4 regions of the Aeromicrobium halocynthiae genome follow, and region 4 is predicted to be linked to each of the others. Evidence: predicted binding sites of a transcription regulator. Region 4 holds the regulator's gene; each other region holds the start of a gene.
What was found. Region 4 encodes LexA, which represses DNA repair genes until DNA is damaged. Its sites were predicted from a motif close to TCGAACANNTGTTCGA; they were not measured.
Positions count from the first base shown of each region.

Region 1: ABD213_RS10695 (HNH endonuclease signature motif containing protein) is a predicted target of LexA. The motif match lies at 2,443-2,458, and genes of this name have one in related genera.
Region 2: ABD213_RS05325 (HNH endonuclease signature motif containing protein) is a predicted target of LexA. The motif match lies at 1,545-1,560, and genes of this name have one in related genera.
Region 3: ABD213_RS01845 (HNH endonuclease signature motif containing protein) is a predicted target of LexA. The motif match lies at 2,258-2,273, and genes of this name have one in related genera.

Region 1 is NZ_BAAAPY010000007.1:70,633-74,837, reverse strand. It holds gene ABD213_RS10715 (MFS transporter) at 1-413, opposite strand, end outside; gene ABD213_RS10710 (MBL fold metallo-hydrolase) at 619-1,404, opposite strand; gene ABD213_RS10705 (VanZ family protein) at 1,506-1,943, shown strand; tRNA gene ABD213_RS10700 (tRNA-Ser) at 1,970-2,056, shown strand; gene ABD213_RS10695 (HNH endonuclease signature motif containing protein) at 2,462-3,643, shown strand; gene ABD213_RS10690 (carbon-nitrogen hydrolase family protein) at 3,731-4,205, shown strand, end outside.
Region 2 is NZ_BAAAPY010000002.1:260,844-265,048, reverse strand. It holds gene ABD213_RS05335 (alpha/beta hydrolase) at 1-728, opposite strand, end outside; gene ABD213_RS05330 (TetR/AcrR family transcriptional regulator) at 818-1,363, shown strand; gene ABD213_RS05325 (HNH endonuclease signature motif containing protein) at 1,564-2,778, shown strand; gene mnhG (monovalent cation/H(+) antiporter subunit G) at 2,782-3,141, opposite strand; gene ABD213_RS05315 (MrpF/PhaF family protein) at 3,138-3,437, opposite strand; gene ABD213_RS05310 (Na+/H+ antiporter subunit E) at 3,437-3,817, opposite strand; gene ABD213_RS05305 (monovalent cation/H+ antiporter subunit D family protein) at 3,814-4,205, opposite strand, start outside.
Region 3 is NZ_BAAAPY010000001.1:381,606-385,810, forward strand. It holds gene ABD213_RS01835 (flavin-containing monooxygenase) at 1-444, shown strand, start outside; gene ABD213_RS01840 (acetoacetate decarboxylase family protein) at 435-1,037, shown strand; gene ABD213_RS01845 (HNH endonuclease signature motif containing protein) at 1,034-2,254, opposite strand; gene ABD213_RS01850 (hypothetical protein) at 2,358-2,567, shown strand; tRNA gene ABD213_RS01855 (tRNA-Val) at 2,627-2,710, opposite strand; gene ABD213_RS01860 (hypothetical protein) at 2,794-3,585, shown strand; tRNA gene ABD213_RS01865 (tRNA-Val) at 4,009-4,080, opposite strand; gene ABD213_RS01870 (aminotransferase class IV) at 4,148-4,205, opposite strand, start outside.
Region 4 is NZ_BAAAPY010000006.1:138,929-143,133, reverse strand. It holds gene ABD213_RS10115 (type 1 glutamine amidotransferase) at 1-595, opposite strand, end outside; gene ABD213_RS10110 (LysM peptidoglycan-binding domain-containing protein) at 780-1,166, opposite strand; gene lexA (transcriptional repressor LexA) at 1,472-2,278, shown strand; gene ABD213_RS10100 (ATP-dependent DNA helicase) at 2,330-4,205, opposite strand, start outside.

The DNA.
Region 1 (4,205 bases), on a different contig from region 4:
ATGATGCTGAGCGCGTTGCCTCGGCGGGGGTCCTCGAACTCGTCGCGGATGATCCCGAACGACAGGGGCAGGACGCCGCCGCCCATGCCCTGGATGACGCGGGCGACGATGAGCCAGCCGATGGTGGGCGCGAGGGCGGCCATGAGGGAGCCGGCGGCGAGGGCGATGAGGACGAGCACGAGCATGCGCTTCTTGCCGAGCGCGTCACCGAAGCGTCCGAGCAGCGGGGTGCAGATGGAGGCCGACAGCAGGTAGGCGGTGACCACCCAGGTGACGGTGTTCTGGTTGACGCCGTAGTGCTCCTGCACGAGGGGCAGGACCGGGATGATGAGCGACTGCAGGAGCGTGAACGACGTGACGGCGAGGGTCAGGACGGCGAACGTCATCCGTTGCCGGGCGCGCGACGACGTCACCGAGGCGTCCTTCCGATCGACTGCTGGGCTCGGGGCGCGAGACTCGAGTCAGGGAGCGCCCATCAAGTGGTTGCAGTCGGCAACGCTGTAGGAACACCATCTATTCCCTGACGCTGTTCGCTGCCGGCGCCCACAACAAGATGGGTGTCGTCGGCTCTCGCGGCTCGGATGTGGGATCGATGGTGCCTACTCCGCGCGACCCTGCTCAGCCGACGAGCGCGCCCGTCACCCGGGCGTCGTGCGCAGGCACCACCAGGACGTCGGGCAACGTCGCCAGGCGGCGCAGCTCGCGATGGTTCGCGACGATGCGGCGGCGGTCGCGGCCCACCACCTGCTCGAACACCCGGACCGGTCGCAGCGGCCGCAGATGCTGCCCGTCCGGGGCGGTGTCGCTGACGTGGCTGGCGTCGAAGACCGCGTCGCCGGCGTGGACGATCGTCGTCCCGTCACCGTCGACCCCCACTGCCGCGTGCCCGCGCGAGTGACCCGGCATTGGGATGAGTGCGATGCCCGGCACCACCTCGTGGGCCGTCAGCCCGAACCGCCACTCGTCGCCCCGTCCGGCGTGCGTCTGGAACCTCGGCCCGTGCTCCCACTGCACCGGCCGGTACCGCTGCTTGTCCAGGAAGTCCGGGTCGGTCACCGCCGCCGCGTGCTCGTCCGCCGTGGTGTGAACGACCGCGTCGGGGAAGTCGCTCAGACCACCCGCGTGGTCGAGGTCGAGGTGGGTCAGCACGATGTGCCGCACGTCGGCCGGGTCGAGCCCGCGGGCCTCCAGCTGGCGCACCACCGTGTACCCCTCGTCGAGGACCGGCCGCAGCAGGCGCCGCATCGGCCCAAGCCGCCGGTCCGGCTCGCGCACGTCGGCCGTGCCGAACCCCGTGTCGACCAGGACCAGCCCGTCGTCGGTGTGGCACACGAACACGTGCGCAGGCAGGGCCGGGAAGCCCGGCGGTCTCATGTGGGCGGCCCGCAGATGGTCGACGCGCATGGCCCACATCGTGGCGCATCTGCCGCGATCCTGCCGTGGGATCGGTCCGCTTCTGGCCCGTTCGTGCGTCCCGAGTGGCCCGGAATGTCCAGGCTCGAACGATGCCGCCGTCCGCCCAGCGCCTGCTCGCCGCGGGCTACGTGGTGGTGCTTCTGCTGATCGTCGGCTGGCCGACGACCGTCGACTCCGGTCTCGACGTCGCCGCCTGGTGGCCCGTCCGCACGGTTGCCGCGGCGCTCGGCATCTCGGCGCCCACGAGCTACGCGATCGTCGAGGTGGGCGCGAACGTCGCCGGGTTCGCACCGCTGGGGTGGTTCGCGGTGACGTTGTTCGGTGCGCGCCTGGGGCAGGTGGTGGTGGCGTTCGGGACGTCGGTGGTGATCGAGACGTTGCAGACGGTGCTGCGTCCGGAGCGGTTCGGGACGGTCAGCGACGTCGTCGCGAACACGGTCGGTGCGGCGATCGGTGCGGCGCTCGCGGTGTGGGTGGTGCGGCGACGTGCCCGCTTCGACGCGGGCCGGGGTCGATCGCTATCCTGAACCGGTTGCCGCTGCGGCGGTGGCAAGGAGATGTCGCATAGTGGCCTAGTGCGCCCGCCTGCTAAGCGGGTTGAGGTTCAAACCTCTCGAGGGTTCAAATCCCTCCATCTCCGCCCTCTGCAGGAGAAGCAAGAGAGAGCCGCCCGGGTAGAGAGTCAGCTGGTGAAAGCTGCCTCGACCCGGGCGGAGCTCGCTCCGCCACGTTCGGCCCGCGATCACGCAAGCGAGGAAGCCGCCCGGGTAGAGAGTCAGCTGGTGAAAGCTGCCTCGACCCGGGCGGAGCTCGCTCCGCCACATTCGGCCCGCGATCGCGCGGGCCAAGAAGCCGCCCGGGTAGAGAGTCAGCTGGCGAAGACTCGGACAACCCGGGCGGAGCTCGCTCCGCCCGGGTGCCACCAGCGAGCGCTCGATCCAGGACGCCGCCCCGGTAGGGCCAGAGCTCGACGCCCATCGGATGTCCCTTTTTACTGGCCACACCGCGAAAATGGACTGTCGGCGGTCGAGCGTATGTTTGATTCATGGACATCGAGACCGCTACCTCCGAGGAGGCCATGACCTCCGCGACTCGTGCCGTGGCGCGGGCCGAGGCGGCCCAGTACTCCGCGATGCTCGCGTTCCGCGACGCCGAGGAGGCCCGCATCAGTCGGCTCGACGGCTCGATGCGACAGCTCGTGGAGCGCTCGGCGATCCCGATGACGATCGGGCAGGCGATGGGCCTCTCGGAGAACCAGGTCTGGTCCCGCCTTGCGACCGCCGACCGGATGGTCGCCCACGCGCCCACCTGCTGGGCCGCGTTCACCGAGGGGCTCATCGATGCCGCCCGCGTTCGCGAGATCTCCACGGGATTGGACCGGCTGGAGCGGGAGTCGTCGTGGGCTCTGCTCGACGAGAAAGCCCTCGCCTACGCGACCACCCACACCACCGCCGAGCTGCGGGCCTGGATCAAGCGGTTCGTCACCCGCGTCGAGCCCGAAGAGGCCCTCGACCGGGCCGAGAAGGCCCGCGAGCAGCGGCACGTCTCGCTGCACCACCTCGAGGACGGCATGTCCTGGCTCTCGACCTACCTCCCCTCCCACCAAGCCTCTGCCGTCATGAAGCGCCTCGACCGGGCAGCGCGCGTTCCTTTGGGCGAAGACGACGACCGGACTCTCCCGCAGCGCACCGCCGACCTGTACGTCTCCTGGCTCACCCACGGCGAGACCACCGACCACCCCACCATCACCGGCGACGTGGCGGTCACGATCGAGGCCGACGTCCTCACCGGACTCGTCGACGGCCACGCTGAATCCTCCGACGGCGAGTGGTCGGTGCCGGCGTCGTGGATCTTGGCCGACCTCGACCCAGACGACACCTTCTGGCACCGCCTCATCACCGATCCCATGACGAGCGACGTCCTGGCTCACGACTACGTCGGCAGATTCGCCCCCGAGACACTGGCGAAGGCGATCAGATTCAGGGACGGGGTCTGCCGAGCCCCAGGGTGTCGGGTGCCAGCGGAGAGATGCGATCTCGACCACCGAGAACCGTGGCCCACCGGGGCGACCAACGGATCGAACATGTGGGCACTATGCCGACGCCATCACTCCATGAAGGGACATGACGTCCTTCGATGGATCCTGCCCACCGGCCGCACCGTTCCATCCAGCCCTGCCGAGCACGTCCCCCGGGTCGCCGCAGATCAGGGGCCGGCCTTCTCGTAGGTGTCCGGGAGGACCACCTGAGCCCGTGCGAGGGTTCTCACCCCACGGCCCAGGGGAATCTCAGCCGCCGGCTGACACAATGGCCGGATGCGTGTCGCCCTCGTCCAGCTCGCCGCTTCGGTCGACTCCGCGGCCAACCGGGAGCTCGTCACCGAGCGGCTGGAGGCGTTGGAGCCCGGCGCGCACGACCTCGTCGTGCTGCCGGAGGCGTCGATGCACGACTTCGGGTCGCCCGAGCACGACCTCGCCTCGCACGCCGAGCCGCTCGACGGCCCGTTCGTCCAGCTGCTCGCGGAGCAGGCACGACGGCTGCGCGCCACGATCGTCGCCGGGATGTTCGAGACCACCGACGACCTGCCCCTGAACACGCTCGTCGTGCTGGGCCCGGGCGGCGACCTGCGTGCCACCTACCGCAAGATCCACCTGTACGACTCCTTCGGCTACCGCGAGTCCGACCGGCTGCGTGCCGGCAGCATCGAGCCCGTCACCGTCGACGTCCCCCACGGCGGCGGCGCGACGACGACCGTCGGCCTCATGACCTGCTACGACCTGCGCTTCCCCG
Region 2 (4,205 bases), on a different contig from region 4:
CAGTCGATGCCGGCGACGTGCCGCTGCGGTGAGTAGAAGCCGATCCTCAGGGCGATGCGGGCGGCGACCGTCTGGGGATAGGCGTCCTCTGTCAGGCCCGACTCGTGCAGGAGCCGCAGCATCCCGGGACGAGCGTCGGGGGAGGTCATCATCGCGGTCTCGCCCGGCCGTCCCACGCAGAGCACGTGCACCGGTTCGCGACCGAGCTGCGCGGCCACCACGTCGCGGACAGCAGGGCCGATGGTCCGCAGCGCGGCGCGCACGCCCGCCGAACGGAGCGCGGCCGGGCCGCTGACGTGCGGCACCTGCGCGATCACGGCAGCCAGGGGCTCGCCCCGGCCGCCGAGCGTGAGCACGTGCCCGCCGGCGAACGACGTGCCCCAGGCGACGACCCGGTCGGCGTCGACACCGTCGAGCGACCTGGCGAAGCGCAGGGCCGCCCGCCAGTCGGCGTGCTGCATCGCGATGTCGAGCACCTGGCGCGGTCGACCCTCGCTCTCGCCGAAGCCCCGGTAGTCGAAGACCACGACCGCGTAGCCGGCCGCGGCGAACCGCTCCGCGTAGGCGTAGAGCCGCAGGGCCCGCACCGAGCCGAACCCGTGGGCCATCACCACGACGGGCGTCCGGCGTGCGGTGCCGGGTCGGTGGACCCGCGCGGCGCACCGCGTGCCGCCGGAGTCGAACCACTCCTCCGAGACCACGATGCCGCCGTCGACCGACTCGCCCATGTCTCCTCCTGACCCGGCGTGCCACCGCTCTTGAATGATGTTCAAGAGGCTACCGGATGTCTTGAACGTCATTCAAGATAAGGTGACGTGTGCCTCGCAACAGACGTCCGCAGGACCGGGAGACCAAGTCCGCGGAGATCGTCGCCGCGGCGGCGACCCTGTTCGCCGACGTCGGGTACGAGAAGACGACGATGGCTGCCGTCGCGCGGGCCGCCGGCGTCACCACGACGACGATCTACTGGTACGTCGAGGACAAGGAGGCACTGCTCCTCGCGGTCCTCGACCACCTGCTCGCCACGATCCTGGGCGACCTCGAGCAGCTCGTCGACCGGTCGCCCACCGACCAGCTGCTCTGGATCGTCGAGCGCCTGCAGGAGCAGAGCCGCCTCGTGACCACCGTCCACGCCCTCGCGACCACGTCGGAGGCGGTCGGAGCGTGGCACGACGGGTTCCACGAGCTCACCGACGCCATGCTCGCCGAGGGCCTCCGGGAGGTCGGCGTCCCCGAGGAGCGGGTGCCCGCGATGACGCGCCTCGGGGTCTTCGCGATCGAGGGTCTGCTGATGCACCCCCTGCCGCCCCAGGAACAGCGGGCGGTGCTCGAGCTCCTCACGACCGGCCACGGGCACGGGTGAACGAGCGTCCTCGCATGGTCGTGGGCTACGTCGCGTTCTCCTCGCTCCAGTGACCAGGGCGAGCGAGTCAGCGACCCGCTCCTCCTGACGCCGGCACCTGGCCGGCCTCGCGGAGTCCCGCCGCGTCGTGGCAGGACGCTCACCGCAGCTGAGCCGTCGGGCCGTCGAGGGATGTCAGTGGTCGAGCGTATGTTCGTTACATGGACATCGGAACCACCGCATGCGACCGGCCGCTCGCTCTCGCGGCCCGGACGCTCGCGATGGCAGAGGCTGCGTCGTACGTCGCGATGGTCCGGTTCCGTGACGCCGAGGTGGCGCGGATCGAGGCGTCGGCCTCGCCGATGCGCGCCCTGGTCGAGCGATCGATGATCGCTCTGGAGATCGGGCAGGAGATGGGCTTGTCGCAGGCACAGGTCAACGCGCGGCTCGCCATCGCCGACCGGATGATCGAACGCGCGCCAGTCTCGTGGGTGGCGTTCCTGGACGGGCGGATCGATGCCGCTCGGGTGCGGGAGATCTCCACCGGCCTGGACCGACTCGAGCGGGAGGAGTCCTGGGCGCGGCTGGACGAGGCGGCGCTTCGCTACGCGACCACCCACACCACCAGCGAGCTACGAGCCTGGGTCAAGCGCTTCCTCACCCGGGTGGAACCGGAGGAGGCCCTGGACCGAGCAGAGAAGGCTCGGGCCGACCGGTACGTGCAGGTGACGCACCTGGACGACGGCATGTCCTGGCTCTCGGCCTACCTCCCGTCCCACCAGGCGACCGCGGTCATGAAGCGACTCGACCGCGCCGCCCGCACCCCCGTCGACGAGGACGATGATCGGACGCTGCCGCAGCGTGCGGCCGACATGTTCGTCTCGTGGCTCACCCACGGCGAGACCACCGACCTCCCGACCATCAGTGGCGACGTCGCTGTGATGATCCAGGCCGATGTCCTCACCGGACTCGCCGACGGCCACGCCGAGTCCTCCGACGGCGAGTGGTCGGTGCCGGCGTCGTGGATCCTCGACGACCTCGACGCGGACGACACCTTCTGGCACCGCATCATCACCGACCCGATCCACGGGGACACCTTGGCTCACGACTACGCCGGCAGGTTCGCCCCCGAGACCCTCGCCAAGGCGATCAGGTTCAGGGACGGAGTCTGCCGAGCACCCGGATGTCGAGTTCCGGCGGAGAGATGTGACCTCGACCATCGAGAACCTTGGCCCACCGGGGCGACGAACGGATCGAACATGTGGGCACTGTGTCGACGGCACCACTCCATGAAGGGCCACGGGGTCCTGCAGTGGACCCTGCGCTCCGGCCGCACCATCGACACGGCCCCGTCCGAGCACGCCCCCCGCCCAGCACCACCCACGATCCTCGGCGACGGCTTAGCCCGCATGATCATCGAGTACACCGCCGCCTGAGCGTCAGCCGTCCTGGCGCCGGTCCGTCATCTCGTCGTAGAGCAGGTCCGACGGCAGCCGGGCACCCGAGCGGAAGATCCCGCGACTCAGCGACAACCCGCCGACCGGCGCGGTCAGCAGCTGCAGGACGATCGCCATCGCGAGCTTGACCCCGTTCTGCACACCGGGCGCGGCGATCATGACGGCGAGCAGCACCAGCACCAAGCCGAGGGTGCCCGACTTCGTCACGGCCGTCAGCCGCGTGTACGGGTCGGGGAACCTCACCAGTCCGACGGCCGCGACGACGAACAGCCCGACCCCGACCACGATCATCGACGCCGCGACCACACTCGCGACGGCCCCGAGGACGTCCGCCGGACTCATCGGTCGCCACCGTCCTCACGCTCGGCCCGCGTGGCACCGAGGTAGCGGCCCAGGACGAGGGCCGAGATGAAGCCGATCACCGTCACGACGACGACCAGGTCGATGAGCAGGTCCCGGTCCCAGACCAGGCTCAGCAGCATCAACGACCCGACGAGCACGAAGAACACGTGGTCCGCACCGACCGCACGGTCGGCCTCGTCCGGACCTCGGACCACCCGGTACAGCGCCGGCAGGACGGTCAGTGCCAACACGGCGAGACCGACCCACCCGAAGGCCTCCAGCAGCGACACGCCCATCACCCCTCCTCCTCGGCCACGAGGTCGCGAGCAGGACGCACGACCCGCAGCAGACGGTCCTCGAGCTCACGGAGCTCGGCATGGAAGTCCCGCGCGTCCGCGGGTGCGTAGAGCCCGAGCACGTACAGCACCTGGTCGTCGTCCCGCTCGTCGACGTCCACGTCGATCGTCAACGTCCCAGGCGTCAAGGTGATGAGGCTCGTGAGCGCGGTCAGCTCCATGGGCGAGAGCCGACGCGTCCGGTAGGCGACGATCGCGGGCGTCGAGGCGCTGCCCGGCGTCAGCAGGTCAGCCGCGACCTGGGCGTTGGCCCTGAGCATCTGCCAGGCGAACCACACGGCGAACCCGGGGAACCGGAGCAGTCGGCGCACGATCGTCACGGCGTCAGCACCGCCTCGACGTAGGCGGTCGAGTCGCTGAGTCCCTCGCCGGCGGTCATGCTCAGCTCGAGCAGCACCTCCGCGCCCAGCCCGATCGTCACCGTGCACGCGGCCAGGAACGCCGCCGGCAGGATCAGTCGACGCGGCACCCTCGTCGGCCGCTGCACCCGGGCGGTGACGAACTCCGGGCGCAGCCTGCCCGAGGAGGGGTCGGTGACGTCCGGGGCGGTCGCTGCGGTGTCGAGCGGCCCCTCGCGCTCGAACTCCGGGTCGGGCCCCCAGAACACCCCGTTCCAGATCTTCAGCATCGACAACAGCGTCAACAGGCTCACGACGACGGCGAACGCGGCCGCCACGTACGACCCGGCCGACAGGGACTCGCGGATCA
Region 3 (4,205 bases), on a different contig from region 4:
GGCTTCGCGTCGCAGGACTTCCTGTCCTCCATCGAGGTCGTCGGGGAGGGCGGGACCCGGCTGGCCGACGTGTGGGAGGACGGCGCCCACGCCTACCTGGGCATGTACGTGCCGGGCTTTCCCAACCTCTTCGTCTCCTACGGACCCAACACGAACCTCGGAGGGGGGTCCATCATCTACATGCTCGAGGCACAGGCCCGTCACATGCGGCAGGTGCTCGACCGGATGGGCGCCGGCCGGTGGACCCGAGTCCAGGTGCGCCCGGACGCCGAGCGACGCTTCGACGAGGACCTGCAGGCCCAGCTCCAGGACTCGGTGTGGGCGAGGTGCGACAACTGGTACACCCACCCGTCGGGGCGCATCACGTCGAACTGGCCCGGCGCGACCAAGCCGTTCGAGCGCGCCACGCGCGACCTCGTCGCCGAGGACTTCGCATGGACGTGAGCTACCCGGACCAGCCATGGGACCTGCACGGCGACGCGTCAGCTGGCGTCTTCCTCGTGCCGTTGCGCGACCTGCCGTCCGCTCCCCCGCCGGGCTTCCGACCGGTGACCGTGCTCGGCCGCGCCGTCGTGACGACCGCCTTCTTCCGCTACCGCGAGCCGAGCCCCCTCACCTACGGCGAGATCATGGCGACGGTCCTCGTCCGCCGTGGTCTACGCCTGCGGGTGAACATCGTCCAGATCTGGGTCGACAGTCCGGCGTCGCTGGCGGGCGGGCGCGAGCTGTGGGCCATCCCGAAGGACCTCGCAGAGTTCCGCGGCGACCCCACGACGTCGATGGAGGCCATCGGGATCGGTTCGCTCGAGGTGGGTCGCACCGTGTCTGTTCCCGGCTGGGTACCGACCGGCTTCCGCACAGCGCAGGCGCGGGGTGCTCGCGCCGTCGTCACCCCGGTGAGCGGACGCGTGCGCGTCGGCCTCGGGCGGGGCCGGTGGCGCTTCGAGGGGCCGCTCTCGTGGCTGTCGGGGCGGCGGTCGCTGCTGACGATGGCCGTGCACCGCTTCCGGCTGCGGTTCGGGCAGGAATCCGCCTAGCTGTTCTTGCGCAGAACCGCCATGGCCAACCGGGCGAGGTCGTGCTCGAGGGTGGAACCGGGTCCTGGTCGGGGGACGTGCTCACGAGGACTGTTCTCGACCGTTCGACCGGTGGGCAGGATCCACTGCAGGACACCGTGTCCCTTCAGTGAGTGGTGTCGTCTGCACAAGGCCCACATGTTCGATCCATTCGTCGCCCCAGTGGGCCAAGGTTCTCGATGATCCAGATCGCACCGCTCGGCGGGGACCCGGCACCCGGGCGCCCGGCAGACCCCGTCGCGGAACCGGATGGCCTTCGCCAACACCTCAGGAGCGAAGCGTCCGGCGTAGTCATGAGCCAATGTGTCGCCGCTGATGGGGTCGGTGATGATCCGGTGCCAGAAGGTGTCGTCGGCATCGATCTCCTCGAGGATCCACGATGCGGGCACCGACCACTCGCCGTCTGATGACTCGGCGTGGCCGTCGACCAGGCCGGTGAGGACATCGGCCTCGATCGTCACGGCCACGTCGCCGGTGACGGTCGGTGCATCGGTGGTCTCGCCGTGGGTGAGCCAGGAGACGAACAGGTCCGCGGTGCGCTGCGGCAGCGTCCGCCGGTCGTCCTCGCCGAGAGGTGTACGTGCTGCGCGGTCGAGGCGCTTCATGACCGCAGCCGCCTGGTGCGAGGGCAGGTAGGCCGACAGCCACGACATGCCGTCGTCCAGGTGCGTGACCTGGACGTACCGCTCATCGCGAGCCTTCTCGGCCCGCTCGAGCGCGAGGTCGGGCTCCACGCGCGTGACGAACCGCTTGATCCAGGCCCGCAGCTCCGCGGTGGTGTGGGTGGTCGCGTAGCGCAGCACCGAGGCGTCCAGACGTGCCCAGGACTCCTCGCGCTCCAGCCGGTCCAGCCCGGTGGAGATCTCCCGCACCCGAGCGGCGTCGATCTGTCCGCTGCGGAACGCCAGCCAGCACGCCGGCGCCCGCTCCACGACCCGGTCCGCCACCGCCAACCGGGACGTCACCTGCGCCTCGGACAGGCCCATCGCCTCACCGATGGTCACCGCGATCATCGAGCGCTCCACCATCCGTCGCATCGGCGACGGGTCGGCATCGATCCGCGCCAGCTCGGCGTCGCGGTAGGCCAGCATCGCCTCGAACGACGCCGCCTCCGAACACGCCTGCACCCGCGCAGCCCGCGCGAGCACGTCCTCGGGGCGAGCGATGTCGATCTCCATGTAACGAACATACGCTCGACCACCGACAGTGTTCTCGGGCCAGGACTCGGGACTGGCACCGCCCCGGGATGCGAGGCCGTCGCCGTGACGACAGGGTGGGGTCATGGCTGAGTACCGCATGGTGACCGAGGGTGGCGACGTGGTCGACACCCACACGTTCGAGACCGACCACGAGGCCGTCGCCTGGCGCTCGTCCCGGCCGTTCGAGGCCGCGACCGGCGCCGACGACAGCCGTCAGCTGCGCATCGAGCGGCTCGACGACGGCGAGTGGGTCCGCATCCCCGCGCCCTTGGGGACCGCCGAGACGACCTGAGCGCGCGGACGTGAACGACGACGACCCCCGACCGCGATGGTCGGGGGTCGTGTCGTCGGTGGGCGATACTGGGTTCGAACCAGTGACCTCTTCGGTGTGAACGAAGCGCGCGACCGGATTGACCGCGACTCGCTGCGTCGCACGACCTCGACCAACGTGCCTGGGCATCACAGCTAGCCCGCGCTCCGGTGGCAGACTTTCGACGAGAGTCTAGGAAAGGGCGACGATGACGGAAGAAGACGGTACCGGGCGTCCTTGGAGCGTCGGTGACATCGAGAACGGCTACATCCTTACCGCCGCGGGATGGGTGCAGCTTCGGAAGAGGGCCGCCGAGAGAGGGCCAGAGCACGGCGGGCCCCCTTGGGTGCCCGGTGACGTCGTAAATGGGCATGTCTACATCGATGAAGCCTGGATGCCTATCGGAGAACGAGGGCGGTCGGCCCCGCTGCAGCAGCCGCCCCAGAACCTTCACGAGGGTGCCGACGAGAAGACTGACAACTGGTTCACTCGCCTACCGGGCCTCGGGCGCGCCGCAGTGATCGGCGGCGCAGTCGTCCTTCTCGCGCTCTTCGCAACTAGCGGACCGGATGCTGCGGGACCGGAGGAGCAGGACGAGTTTGTCTCGATTGTGGCTAGCGGACAGGACCGTGAAACAGAAAACGACACTCAGGTTGTCGCGGCCAAACGCGAGAGGGGTGAGGCACTCTGCGAGCTGCTTCCTTCAAGCTTGGCAGTCGAGGACTGGAGAGGCACGTTAACCAGCATTACAACCGAATTGGCCGGAGACGATGGAGTCGTAAAGATTGAGATCAGCGAGAATGTGGAAGTAGTAAGTGTAGACATCGAGCCCGACTCGGAAGTGTTCTCTCAAATCACCTCTCTCAAAGAAGGAACAAGAGTCACTTTCAGCGGGGAGTTCGAGGATGCTGGCGACCAATGCATCTACGAGCGCAGCCTCGGTAGCGCCAACGGTTTGCGCACCCCAGATTTCGGGATCGAGCTCTCTTCTATTGAGTGAACCGCAACCCCTTTGCGACGCCCAGATCGACCAGCCACATGCAGGGAGCGTGATGCAGCCCCAGAGCCGAGGCCATCGACCGACAGTCGTTCCGCGGTCAGGGTCGCGATCGCGCCTTGTGCGCAACCAACTGGCCGCGTGCGGTGTCGTGTCTACATCAACAGCCATGTGTAGTCGCCGACCCACTGCATCACACTCACACAGAGGTCGGCGTCCCGGTCCACCTAAAGGCCGGACCCGTAGGAGTAGGTGGCCGATCCCGCGTGAACGAGCGGGGAGTCGCACCAATCAGGGCGGGTGATCTCGGGTACGGTCTGAGCGAAAATTTTCGAGCTCCTCCCTGTCGCACGTATGTTGCGCGGTGCGGACATGAGGAAGGCCGCCTGCCAGCGTTTCCGCTGGACAGAGGGCTTTTCGTCTCGGTGGGCGATACTGGGTTCGAACCAGTGACCTCTTCGGTGTGAACGAAGCGCGCTACCACTGCGCCAATCGCCCGGGACGCGGATACCTTAACGCACCCCCGGCTCCGGGCCGAACCGGGGAGACGCGACAGGGGCCGACCTCACGGGTCCGGGTTCTCCGCCTGGCGACGAGCCCAGATCTCCTGTGCCTGTCGGGTG
Region 4 (4,205 bases):
TCAGCAGCGACGGGTCGGCGCCGGACAGTCGGACGGTGTCGGCGTCCTCGTCGACCCACCGCGCATAGGTCTGCGGCGTCACCTCAGGGTGGAACTGCCACGCGATGGCCGGGGTGCCGAGGCTCTCGTCGGTGAAGCACTGCGGACCGAACCAGCTGCTGCCGAGGACACGGGCCTGCTGCGGCGGCACCATGACGTCGCGGTGGAACTGCGCCCAGGGACCCTCGGGGCACAGGACCGGGTCGACGGTGTCGACCCGCTTGAACCCCACCTCGGGGTCGTCGCCCCGGTAGGAGGTGCCGCCGAGGGCGCGGGCGAGGACCTGCGCGCCGAAGCAGATGCCCATCACCGGGGTGCCGGCGCGCAGCGCCGCACGGACGAGCGCCTCCTCGGCCTCGACCGACGCCTGCCAGCGAGGCTCGTGGGCGCCGCGCTCGGAGCCGAGCAGCAGCACGAGGGCCGACTCGCCGAGATCGGTGAAGACCGGCAGCTCGTCGCGGTCGAGCCACTCGGGGCGGTAGCCGAGCTGGGTCAGCCGAGCGACGACGTACCCGCCGTCGCGATCGGTGTCGTCGGCCACGACGTGGAAGCGCATGGCGTCATCATGCCCGTCCGCTCGTCGCCTCGACGCGCGCAGGGTCGGGACCGCCGGCTGCGGGGACGTCACGCCTGCGGCGGCAAAGGTGAACCCGACAGAGAGCCCGATCCGCGCACGACAACGGACACGGTGAGGGGTGCGGACCGCTCGGGCCGCACCCCTCACAGCGTTCTCGAGTGCCTCACTCGTAGACGGGCACCGCGAGCTCGCGGCCCATCTGCAGGGCACCGGCGCTGGAGAGCGCGTTCATGCGCATGATGTCGTCGACCGTGCGGCGCGGGTCGCCCGTGGGGTTGGCCTCGACGGCGATCTGCCAGAGGGTCTGGCCCGGCTGGACCGTCACGACCGTGGTGGCCGGGACGTCGCCCCGCTCACCGGAGGCGACGACCGACGGGCCGAGGGCCACGACGGCGAAGGCGATGACGGCGAGGGCCGCTGCCAGCACGACGAGGCGACCGCGACGCGTCAGGCGCACCGCGCCGGCGGAGCCGGAGGTCGAGGAGATGGGCCGCGTCGACGTGCGGGGCGCAGTGGTGAAGTGGCCGGGAGCGAGGGTGATGGTGCTCATGGGTGCCTCCGTGGGGAAGGGAACGGGTGCTGTGGAGTGAGGTGTCCGACCGAGGTCCGCGATGTCACTCGATCCGGGCCGCGGGGTGGTGCGACGGGGAACAGACGTTCGATCGAACACGTGTACGACACTACGACAGACCTCGGACAAAAACAGCCCCGAATCGAACGCGGGAGCGACATCGACCCCATCAGGCCTGGAATCGCGGGCAGAAATTTTTCGCAAGAAGTTTCGCGAGGCGTGTTCACGACACGCCGATCGAACAGATGTTTGGATCTGTCCGTGGAGGTCGTTACGGTGATCACATGAGCGACGACACGAAGACCTCCGACTCCCCCGAGGCTGGTACGCCAGCGGGCACGACCGCCCAGGCACCCCGCCGCGGCCGCCCGAAGGGTTCCAAGAACTCCCCGCGCGAGCTGCCCGACGGTCCGGTCGACGAGATGACCGGCCTGACCGAGCGGCAGCAGAAGATCCTCGTCTTCCTGCGCGAGATGATCGAGAAGCACGGCTACCCGCCCAGCATGCGCGAGATCGGTGTCGCCGTCGGCCTGGCCAGCACGTCCTCGGTCGCGCACCAGCTGCGCGTCCTGGAGCGTCTGGGCTACGTCCGGCGCGACCCGAACCGGCCGCGTGCCCTGGAGATCTTCCTGCCCGAGGTCCTCAAGGCCCGTCGCACGCTCGGTCCGGCCGAGGAGGACGAGGCCGACTCCACCGGCATCGGCGACGCCCGCCCCGCCGCCACGTACGTCCCGATGGTCGGCACGATCGCCGCCGGCGGGCCGATCCTCGCCGAGGAGCGGGTCGAGGACGTCCTTCCCCTTCCTGCCTCCATCGTCGGCGACGGCACCCTGTTCCTGCTGCAGGTCCAGGGCGACTCGATGATCGACGCGGCGATCTGCGAGGGCGACTTCGTCGTCGTGCGCCAGCAGCCGATGGCCGAGAACGGCGAGATCGTGGCCGCCATGCTCGACGGCGAGGCCACCGTCAAGACGTTCCAGCGCAAGGACGGCGCCACCTGGCTGATGCCGCACAACGAGAACTACTCCCCGATCGACGGCACCCACGCCACCATCTTGGGCAAGGTCACCGCGGTCCTTCGTCGTCTCTGACCCGGGGGCCGACCAGCGCAGGGCGTCAGCCCTGACCCACCGACCGCGACGTCAGGACTCGTCGAGTCGTCGCAGCGCGCCGAGCACGGCGTCGCGGTCGGTGGTGCGCCACATCGGCGGCAGGGACGCTGCCAGGAACGACCCGTACCGGGCGGTGACCAGTCGGGGGTCCAGGACCGCCACGACCCCGCGGTCGTCGGCGCGGCGGATCAACCGCCCGGCTCCCTGGGCCAGCAGCAGCGCGGCATGGCTCGCCGCGACGCTCATGAACCCGTTGCCCCCGCGCTTCTCGACCAGACGCTGGCGGGCGCTCATGAGTGGGTCGTCCGGGCGCGGGAACGGCACCCGGTCGATGATCACCAGCTGACACGTCGAGCCCGGCAGGTCGACGCCCTGCCACAGGCTCAACGTGCCGAACAGGCAGGTGGAGTCCGTCACCGCGAATCGCCGCGCCAGCTCCGGCAGCTGCGCGTCGCCCTGGCACCAGATGTCGAGGTCCGGGAGTCGCTCGCGCGTCGCCGCGGCAGCGGCCTCGGCGGCCCGGCGCGAGGAGAACAGCCCGAGGGTGCGTCCGCCGGCGGCCTCGACGAGCGCGGCGATCTCGTCCAGCTGCGCCTCCTGCAGCCCGTCGCGGCCCGGAGCCGGCAGGTGCTTGGCGACGTAGAGGATGCCCTGGCGGCCGTAGTCGAAGGGCGAGCCGACGTCGATGCCGCGCCACGACTCCTCGTCCCCGGCAGGCAGGCCGAGCGAGACCGCCAGCGGGTCGAACCCGCCGCCGAGGGTCAGCGTGGCCGAGGTCAGCACGACGGTCTTCTCGGCGAACAGTCGGTCGCGCAGCGCGAGGGAGACGTCGATCGGCGCGATGCGCAGCAGCGGCGCGCCGCTGCGCGTCTCTGCCACCCACAGCACCTCCGTCTCCTTGCCCGCAGCCATCCGCTCGGCGATCGTGCGCAGCTCCTCCAGCTGCGCCTTGGCCTGCTGACGGCCGGCGTCCTCACCGTCCTTCTCGTCGGCGGGCTTGACCAGCGCGGAGACCACGTTGCGGGCCGCGTCGCGCACCATCGCGAGGGCCTCGGACAGCGCCTCCTCCGCTCGCTCGATCCGACCCACCTGCGTGTGGCTCAACGCGTCACCGAGCGCGTCGGCGGCCTCGGTGAGGTCGTCGACGGCACGGTCGGCACGTTCGCCCCGCACCTGCGAGCGGGCGCGCCGCGCCGCGCGCTCGACGGCGCCCGCGTCGAGCTCCGCGGTGGCAGCCTGCGTGACGCGCGCGGCCAGCTCGTGGGCCTCGTCGACGACCACGGCGTCGTACTCGGGCAACATCGGGACGCCGTCGATCGCGTCGATCGCCAGCAGCGCGTGGTTGGTGACGACGACGTCGGCCTGCGCGGCGTCGTCGCGGGCACGCTCGGCGAAGCACTCCTCGGCGTAGGAGCAGCGGGTGGCGCCCAGACACTCGCGGTGGTTGACGCTGATCTGGCGCCACGCCCGCTCGGAGTGCGCGGGGGCGGAGTCGCGGTCGCCGACACTCTCCTTCTCGGCCTGGTCCTCGGCCCAGCGGCGCAGCGTCACGACCTCCGCGCCCAGCTCGCCCTCGGGCACCTCCACGAGCACCCCCTGGTCGTCCGGGACGCCCTCGCGCACCCGGTGCAGGCAGGCGTAGTTGGCCCGGCCCTTGACCACCGCGCAGTGCGGCACCTCGGCACCGACCGAGGCAGCGGCCGACCGCAGCGCGGGGATGTCGCGCTCGATGAGCTGGTGCTGCAGGGCGAGCGTCGCCGTCGCGATCACGACCCGCTCGCCGTGCAGCATGCTCGGCACGAGGTAGCCGAGGGACTTGCCGGTGCCCGTCCCCGCCTGCACCAGCAGGTGTCGCTCCTGGTCCAGCGCCTCCGCGACGGTCTCGGCCATCGTCACCTGGCCGGGC